One region of the Pseudoalteromonas marina genome, then DNA from elsewhere that is predicted to be linked to it. Evidence: predicted binding sites of a transcription regulator. Region 1 holds the regulator's gene; each other region holds the start of a gene.
What was found. Region 1 encodes sigma-54, which starts transcription at its own class of promoters, with help from an activator protein. Its sites were predicted from a motif close to GTTGGCACGNNNNTNGNNT; they were not measured.
Positions count from the first base shown of each region.

Region 2: a site for sigma-54 is predicted at 1,347-1,365, ahead of PMAN_RS17465 (hemerythrin domain-containing protein). Genes of this name have one in related genera too.
Region 3: a site for sigma-54 is predicted at 1,749-1,767, ahead of nirB (nitrite reductase large subunit NirB). Genes of this name have one in related genera too.

Region 1 is NZ_AHCB03000005.1:250,270-253,558, forward strand. It holds gene ptsN (PTS IIA-like nitrogen regulatory protein PtsN) at 1-227, opposite strand, end outside; gene hpf (ribosome hibernation promoting factor) at 232-519, opposite strand; gene PMAN_RS01185 (RNA polymerase factor sigma-54) at 546-2,045, opposite strand; gene lptB (LPS export ABC transporter ATP-binding protein) at 2,115-2,840, opposite strand; gene lptA (lipopolysaccharide transport periplasmic protein LptA) at 2,837-3,289, opposite strand, start outside.
Region 2 is NZ_AHCB03000012.1:352,743-356,031, reverse strand. It holds gene PMAN_RS17470 (tetratricopeptide repeat-containing diguanylate cyclase) at 1-1,154, shown strand, start outside; gene PMAN_RS17465 (hemerythrin domain-containing protein) at 1,403-1,828, shown strand; gene PMAN_RS17460 (hypothetical protein) at 1,914-2,327, opposite strand; gene PMAN_RS17455 (TonB-dependent receptor) at 2,574-3,289, shown strand, end outside.
Region 3 is NZ_AHCB03000005.1:1,192,724-1,196,012, reverse strand. It holds gene PMAN_RS05595 (LruC domain-containing protein) at 1-1,012, opposite strand, end outside; gene PMAN_RS05590 (hypothetical protein) at 1,270-1,506, shown strand; gene nirB (nitrite reductase large subunit NirB) at 1,917-3,289, shown strand, end outside.

The sequences.
Region 1 (3,289 bases):
GGTTCTTGTGCGCCGCTCATTCGGCCATGTGGAATAGCAATACCTCTTCCTATCCCTGTGCTGCCTAGCTTTTCGCGGGTTAATAAAGCGCCCAAAATATCCTGTTGAGATAAATACGGTAATTTATCGTGAGCCAGCTCGCTAATAAACTCTAAAATTCTTTTTTTACTATTAAAAAGGACCGCAGCTTTACTGCAGTCCTGGCATATAAGTGAACTTAATTTCATCATATTAGTGTCGAGCAAGCTTCTCTTTGTGTTTAATTACTTGACGGTCAAGCTTGTCAATCAATGAATCAATAGCTGCATACATATCTTGATGTTCAGTGGATGCGAATAATTCAGCACCACTTACATGAATAGTTGCTTCTGCTTTTTGATTTAATTTTTCTATATCAAGAATGACATGAACATTATTAATATGATCAGAGTGCCTTTCTAGCTTCGCAAATTTGGTATTTATATAGTCTCTTAATGAATCAGTTAGTTCTACATGACGACCAGTTAAATTTAGTTGCATAAGCATTACCCTCTTTGTTTAGCGTCTTAAATCAGGCTCTTTCGCTGATTTGACGGTGGAATAGCCAGAGATTCGCGATATTTTGCGATTGTACGTCTCGCTACTTTAATTCCTTGCTCAGCCAATATATCCGCAATTTTGCTATCACTCAATGGTTTTGCTGAGTTTTCTGCTGCGATTAATTTTTTAATAAGTGCACGTATTGCAGTAGATGAACACTCTCCACCATTTTCGGTACTTACGTGGCTTGAGAAAAAGTATTTAAGCTCAAATATTCCACGCGGTGTGTGCATATACTTTTGCGTGGTTACGCGCGAAATTGTTGATTCGTGCATTTCTACCATTTCAGCAACATCATTTAAAACCATCGGTTTCATGGCTTCTGGCCCGTGTTCAAAAAAGCCCTGTTGTTGTTTAACAATACAGTTAGTTACTTTTAAAAGTGTATCATTTCTACTTTCTAAGCTTTTTATAAACCATTTAGCTTCTTGTAAATGTGAGCGAATAAATTGACTGTCGCCGCTTGATTTAACTGTACGCGACATCGCTGCATATTGGCTGTTTACACGAATTTTTGGCATGCTGTCTGGGTTTAACTCTACAATCCAGCGGCCTTTAATTTTTTTAACTGACACATCAGGTATTACATACTCAGACTCTTCTCGTACTATTGTGTCTGCAGGCTTAGGGTTGAGCGTATGAATAAGTGTCATTACTTCTTTAAGCTCATCTTCTTTGAGCTTCGTTTTTTTCATTAATGTACGGTAGTCACGAGCAGCTAACAAATCAATGTGCTCGGTTAAAATCATTTTTGTTTCATCAATAAAAGGCGTGCCTTTATCAAATTGATTTAACTGAATACACAAACACTCTTGTAAGCTACGTGCCGCAATACCCACTGGGTCAAATAGCTGAATGCGCTTTAATACAGCTTCTATTTCGTCAAGTTCAACCTCAACGTCATCGTCATTATCTTGATTAAAGCTCTCTAAAATCTCTTCGCAACTGAGTGTCAGTATGCCTGAATCATCCACCGCTTCTACAATAGCAATAGCAATGGCTTCATCTGTAGGGCTAAATGGCGTTAATTGTAATTGCCACATTAAATATTCGTGAAGCGTTTCAGTTGATGCGCCCTGATATATAGACTCATCTTCAGGCATTGGGCCTGAAGATGATGCAGGGGCTGCACTCATGTACTCATCCCAGCTAACGTCCATTGCCATGTCGTCACTTACGGTATCTTTAGCAAGCGCTTCACCACTGTCTTGTTCATACTCGCTAGGGGCTTCATCTACAGATACGGTTACTGTAACTTCATCGTTATCTGCTTTTTGCTCATTTTTGCCCGCAAGATCATCGGCATAGTCTTGCTCCTCAACCTCAAGTAATGGGTTGCTGTCGAGCGCTTCTTGTATTTCTTGCTGAAGATCCAATGTGCTTAATTGCAGCAAGCGAATAGCTTGTTGCAACTGAGGTGTCATTGTAAGTTGCTGGCCCATGCGCAGCTGTAGTGATTGCCTCATGTATCTCTAACAATCCTTTTAAGTTGTTATAGTTAATACTAGCAGATGCTTATAAATAAGGCGTAAATGTTACAGCCTAAATTGCTCGCCTAAATATACATCGCGTACAGTTTTATCATTTAATACGTGTTCAGGGGTACCAGAAGCAATCAGTTCCCCATGAGAAACAATGTAGGCTTTTTCGCAAACATCAAGGGTTTCTCTTACATTGTGGTCTGTTATTAATACGCCAATCCCACGGTTTTTCAGGTGTTCAATAATTTTTTTAATATCTAATACTGAGATAGGGTCAACACCGGCAAATGGTTCGTCTAGCAAAATAAACTTTGGATCTGCGGCTAAAGCACGTGCAATCTCTACTCGGCGACGTTCTCCGCCCGATAATGCCATACCTTTGCTATCCCGAATGTGTTGAATGCTAAATTCATCTAATAGATTATTCAATGTATCTTCTCTGGCTTGCTTAGTGAGCTCCTTTCGAGTTTCTAAAATAGCCATTAAGTTTTGATACACTGTTAATTTTCTAAATATAGACGACTCTTGTGGTAAGTAGCCAATGCCTAATCTAGCACGACTGTGCATAGGTAAAAGCGTAATATCGTTCTCGTCGATAGATATTTTGCCTTTATCGCTAGGGACTAAACCTACAATCATGTAAAAGGTTGTTGTTTTACCTGCGCCGTTTGGCCCAAGCAAGCCTACAATACTGCCAGCTTGAACTTCTAAGCCCACATTTTTTACAACTTCACGGCCTTTGTAGCTTTTGGCTAGTAGCTCTGCTTTTAATGTGCTCATGGTTGGCCTTTGTCAATTTTTTTAGGCTCCACAGGCACTAAGATAGTGTGTACACGGTCAGTTGAGCTTTCATCTTTTTCGGCGCTAATAAGCTGCTGTTCTATATCGTAGGTAATGCTTTTAGCATTCATTTTTTGCCCAGCTTGAGATATCTCTGCATCTCCAATTAATGTTAAAAAACGCGTTGAAACATCGTATCTAACTTCATTAGCGCTGGCGCTCATTATTGTGCCGTCGGCTTGTTTTTCTTCAAAATATGCAGGCGTACCTGTGGCAATTAACAATTGCTTGTTGTCGCCTAGCTCATCACGCTTGTGAACCTCAAGGCGGTCTGCGGTAATTTTTCTGTCGCCATGAATAATTTCAACATTTTTTTCGAAGATACCTACGTTTTCTTTTAGTTGACCCTCTTGTTTATCCGCACTAATCGAAATTTGATTTGCAGAAAT
Region 2 (3,289 bases), on a different contig from region 1:
TTGAAATAAATAAACCAAACGAATCCCTCATTTATCTAGACAAAGCACTCTCTTACTTTGAATCTGTTAACATGCAAAAAGGACTGTCTTTTGCTCAGTATTCAATTGCTAATATTTTATACAAACAAGAAAACTACGAAGATGCGCTCGCCTTAGCCACAAAAAATATTGAGGTTGCCCACCTAGCCGGAATAGGTGATATGAAACTCGCATCGATGATATTGATGCTAGATATTTATAAAAAACAAGGTTTACTTGAAAAAGCCGATAAAATGAACGATGAAGTATTTTCGATGATCGATGATTTTAGCCGCAGCATTTATAAAGCCGATTACCTTCAAAAGCGATACCAGTTAAAACGAAGCCTCAACAAAACAGACGATGCATTTGACGCAATGGAGCAAATGCTTACATTTATGAAAAAGCATTACGAAGCCACCAGCGAAACAAACATTAAAACGCTGCAAATAAAATTTGAAGTAAAAGAAAAAGAAGAAAAAATACTCCAACTAGAATACGACAAAAACATTAACGAATTACTCGCCAAAGAAGAGTATCAACAAAAAATAATTTGGCGGTTAAGCGCAACAATTGCGTTTATTTTAGTTATTATGTCGTTATTACTTATTTATAAACAAGTACTACAACGTAAAAAATATTATAACATTGCGCTAACTGACTACTTAACTAGCAGTTTAAATCGACGCGGTATTATGCAAAAAGCGGCTCAAAAACTTAAGCAAAGCAATGCTACAATTGCCATTGTCGATCTAGATTTGTTTAAGCACATTAACGACACTTACGGCCACGATGTGGGTGACTCCGTTCTTAAAGCTTTTGCTCGTGCAGCACAAAATACACTTGCTGGTGACGACCAATTTGGCCGCTATGGTGGTGAGGAATGGTTATTTGTTTTAAACACTGTTGATAAACAAAGCGTTAAAACAACGTTCGATTCTATTGCCAATACACTGATAGATATTTGCAGCGAAATAGAAGGCTTAAATAATACTGAAACCATTACGTTTAGCGCAGGTGCAGCAATTAGCTCCTCTTCTAACCGCTCACTTGAAAAACTGATCATACATGCTGATGAGCTTCTTTATAAAGCCAAACAAAGTGGCCGCAATCAGGTTAATGTTGAGCAGCCCTAGGCGTATTAAAGCTTAACAAACACATACCCCCCAAATATGTTTTTAACAAGCTAATTGTAAAAAGCTGCACGTGAAGTATAAGCTCGTATTAAAAGTAAGAAATTATTTCATCCTCTCGTCTGTAAAAAATACACAAACAATCCAAAAATATAGCCTAAAACATATAAACTCATTATTTTCAATAACTTAAAATCTGGCACTGCGTTTGCTTATTAGTTATTAAGCAACGTAATTGATTAGGATGATTTATGAATATTTTTGAAGCACTACGTAATGATCATGACAAACAACGCAAACTAGTTGACGCGCTTATTCAAACCAAGGGCGACACAAAAAAACGTCATAGCTTAATGGATGAGCTAAAAACAGAGCTAGAAGAACATGCAAAATTTGAAGAGCGCTACTTTTATAATCCATTAATTTGTGAAGATTTAACGCAAGAAAAAGCACGCCACAGTGTTGCAGAGCATCATGAAATTGATGAACTAATTGAACAACTTGAAGACACCGAAATGAGCTCATCAGCATGGTTAGTAGAAGCTAAAAAACTACACCATTTAGTGCATCATCACTTAGATGAAGAAGAGCATGAAGTATTTCAACTAGCAGGTAAAGCGCTGTCTGAAGGGCAAAAAGAGCGCTTAGGCGACAAATATAACGACGCAATGCATTAATCGTAAAAGTAAGAATTCATACACCTCCCTGTGTACTTTTGGTTATAAGCTAATTGGCTTATAACCATTTTTTTGTCTGGCTGTTTTATTTAACAGTATATTTTACGTCTTGATCCCGTAATAAATAAAGTGCAAAACACGCTGCCCACATTGGCCACGCAGTAAAAAATAATAAGTTATTAAAGCCATCAATGTACTGATTGTAAGATGAAAGCGTTGATAGGCCGTGCATTATGAAAATAATACCGTAAGTAATACGTTTTTTAATACCTGCTAAAAACGCTAAAACAAGAACTAGCTGCACCGCACCAATAATGTAAGCCACCATATCTGTAGAGCCACTAATCCCATAAAAATGCTCAAAAATACGTGCGCTATGTCCAGGGTTAACAAACTTATCGAATGTCCACATAACCATTACAATAAACACACCTACACGCAAAGATAAAAGTGACCACTGCAAACGATTTTGAACATCACTACTTAAAGAACCCGTCATAAAATTTCCTTTAAAAATATATAAATAAACCAAGAACAGAACAAGACCGTATAAGGTATGATTAATTTCAAACTACTTAGATTTAATTCGAGTGAGTATTCAACAACATTTAAAGCTTAAGACTATAATAAGAATAATTTGCACGCATCCATTCTAAAAATTAAAAAAGTTTTACTTTAATTGAAAGATATTTTTATTCCTTTCGGTCTTTATCGCCAATAACTAATTACACTAGAGAGACAACCCTTGAAACACGCATACTTAGCGCTATCGTTAGCCACCATATTAAACACTCCCCTTGTTGCTTTTGCAGCTGAAAAAACGCAAGTAAAAGATTCGATTGAACACATAGAGGTGGCTGGTCAAGTTATAAATTCTCAAGGTCTTTCTGTTAAAAATGAAACAATTGACGGTCCTTTTGGTGATAACTTAGCACTTCAAGACATAGCACGCTCAGTTACGCCTATTTCAAGCGAACTTATAGAACAGCTTAACATTACTACTTTACAAGATGTATTAGCAGTAAGCCCAAACACATACTCTGCAAGTGGCTTTGGCGCGCCAAGTTTACCTACTATTCGCGGTCAATTGGGTGAGCTTTTTCAAGATGGTACACGTCGTCAAGCAGGTAACAATGGGTTTGGCGTGCCGTTATCGTTCAATTCTGTCGAACAAATAGATGTAGTAAAAGGCGCACCGCCGGTTTTGTTTGGTTCAAGCCAACGCAACGGTGGATTTGTTAACTTACAGTCAAAAGTAGCGTCAACGGACGAAAGTAAAGGCAAAGCGAGTTTATCGGCCGGTCGTTGGGACCAATACAGTGCGCAAATAGATTACACTGCGCCAATTATTAAAGACAAAGTTGGGTTTAGAGTAAGCTACGAACACCTTGACCATGGCAGCTACTACGATTATTCAGGTACTAAAAGCGACAGTTTATTTGCAGCACTACGCATTTTGCC
Region 3 (3,289 bases), 940 kb from region 1:
AATCGTCAATAGGAGACAATAGTAAATCGGCATTGGTATTAATGTTTTCACCACCCACCGAGCTTCCCAAATAAATTAAATCTGAGCCGGTACTATTAGGGTCAAATAAATGCCTTGCGCCACTTTGCTCAAGGCTTGTGTTGTAAGGCGCTGGCGCGTCACCAAAATCAATTGAGCTATCAGTTACTTTTACTTCGGCAATGGCACAGCGCGCACCGTCGTTTTGACTTGATTTAGGCCCCGATGTAAACACATTTGCCACCGGGGTGTAGCCAACGACTGGGCTAACACTTAAATCAACTTTATGGATTTTACCGCTTTTATTGTTACTAAAATAAAACTGGCCCTTCACATCAAAATAAGCCGCGCCAAATGCGCCAGTATCATCGCCTACATCAACTTGAGTAATTAACGTATGGGTATTTGCTGCAATATCTATTTCGTATAAATTGCCATTTGGCTCAACCGCATATAAAAGGTTACTAGTTGGGTGAAAGGCAAAGTCATAAATAGATAATTTCCAAGTGTTTGTATTGGTTAACAAACTTGCCGTAATAGATGCATCTAAGTCACCATCTAAATTAATACCATATAGGCCAAAGTTAGGATGATAAACATAATAGGTAGCTCGTTGGTCATTGCCCTCACCTACAACTTGTATATCACCGACGTAAAAATTAGTGGCAGGTAAACCTTGTACGTTTAGCCGCTTCATTTCGTAGTTGCTGCCAAGCTGCACTACGCTACCAGGCGTTTGCTTACTGTAACCGTACATGTATTGATCTTTATAATTAAAACCAACTGCATTAACGCTGTTAGTATTTAATTCGTTAGCGAACGTTAGCTGCGATGCTAAAACGGTAGGTTTAGCTGAAACTAAATCTATTCCGTATAGTTGCGCGTTAGCATCTTGCATTAAAAATGCCTGGCTGGGGCACGACTCGAATGGTTGACTGAGCACAGCGCATGGAAATATAACTAAGCATGCTGTTGCAAGTTTATTTAGTTTCATAATTTAGCCCTTAAAAAGTTAAGTAATTAAACTGTTGCAGGGTCTATTCCAAAACTTAACTCTATGAATTCATTATAAATAAAATAAATTCAGTATAATCCTAATGCAGTTTGCAACTGACAAGTTTGCATTTTGCAAAATGTAAGAGAATACACTCGCACGTTTACTTACAATTTAAGTATTATTTTTTACCAATAACTATGCTTTACTATTATTGGTTTACGCTAATCAGCTGAGCTTTTTGATTAAGGGGGAAAATGAGCATTGTTACAGATATATTTTTATGGCTTTTAATTGAAACAGCCTTCGGTTTCTTGTTTTATGCAACAGGTTGTATGCTGTTAAAAGTTACAACGTTTGGAAGCTATAAAATGGAATTTAAAGATTATGCTAGTTTTAAACAAAGGAAATCCAAAAAAGTAGTGCCGGTTATTGCGCTAGGCGTTGGCTTCTATATAACTATGTTTACCCTGCTCGCTTTCATTAATAGTTAACTACATAGCTAAAAAACACGTTAGCGCTTATCACTGGTTAAATGGATGTTGCACGCAACATACCCATATGAGTATCTCCCACAATTTAACAAAACAATGGGGATAACTCTCACTCATTTTCAAAACATTAAATATATTTTTTACTGCACTAATTAGTACTAACCTTGCACCTAAAGTGTTCGTTTTTAAATCTCTAAATCCTAAAAGCACATTAATGTCACTATTAATCAATCACTTAAACTTATGGCTAGGTTATTGCTTTATTGAACACTAAGCACGTTAATTAACGGCATACATATTGGTTGAAAAAGCAACCAGAGGCAAAGAGGCCCGTACACAATTGTATTTAATTACAATCGTGACGGGCTTTTTTGTGTGTAAAATTTAAACCGTCACTGAAGGAATGCCTAATGCAAACCGCGCAAAAAATACTAATAATTGGCAATGGTATGGTCGGACATCATTTTGTAGAAAAAATGCGCCAAAGCGATGCTAACGCAAACATCACTGTTTTGTGTGGTGAAGCAAATTTAGCTTACGACCGTGTTTATTTATCAAGCGTATTTGATGGTAAAACAGCAAACGATTTAGCGCTAACAACTTTAGAAAATTATCAACAACTCAATATTAATGTATTCACTAACCAATGGGTTGAAGGCATAGATAGAGTAAACAAAGTTGTTAATACCCAAACAGGCGATCAATACCCGTACGATAAGCTTGTACTTGCTACGGGCTCGTTCCCGTTTGTGCCGCCAATTAAGGGAAACGATCAACCACATTGTTTGGTTTATCGCACCCTAGAGGATTTAGAGCAAATAAAAGCCAGTGCCGCAGCCAGTAAAAGTGGTGTAGTTATTGGTGGTGGTTTATTGGGACTTGAAGCCGCGAACGCCATTAAACAATTAGGACTTGATACACATGTTGTTGAATTTGCGCCGCAGCTTATGGCTGTCCAGCTAGACGAGCAAGGCGGCACGCTATTAAAAAATAAAATAGAAAAACTGGGTGTGACTGTTCATACATCAAAAGCGACCAGCGAAATAGTTAAAGGTGAAACTAGCCGCTTTAGATTAAACTTTTCAGACGACACTTATTTAGAAACCGACTTAATTTTATTCTCTGCCGGTATTCGTCCTTATGATCAGCTAGGTAAAGTGGCTGATCTAGAGCTTGGGGAGCGTGGCGGTATAGTTATCAATAACCAGTGCCAAACATCAGACCCTGATATTTTGGCTATTGGCGAATGTGCCCTATGGGACAAAAAGTTATTTGGCTTAGTGGCGCCGGGTTACAACATGGCTCGCGTTGCAGCAAGCCAGCTAAGTGGCGGCGAGCTTGAGTTTTTAGGTGCAGATATGAGCACTAAATTAAAACTACTAGGTGTAGAAGTAGGATCTATTGGTGATGCGCATGCAAAAACGCCCAACTGCAAAGAGCTCATTTATCAAGATCCAATTAGAGATTGCTACAAAAAAATTATATTAAATGAAACTGGCGATAAGCTTTTAGGCGCTGTCCTTGTTGGCGATACCAGTGATTACGATACGCTACTTCAATACATGTTAAACGACATGGACTTACCAGAGCACCCTGAATGTTTAATTTTACCAGATAGCGCCGGCGCCCCTTCTCTTGCGGGCAGCGCCCTACCCGATACAGCCACTATTTGTTCGTGTCATAACGTGAGTAAAGGCGACATTGTGGGAGCTATTGATGGTGGCTCATGCGATTTAGCCTCAGTTAAATCATGCACCAAAGCTGCCAGCGGTTGCGGTGGTTG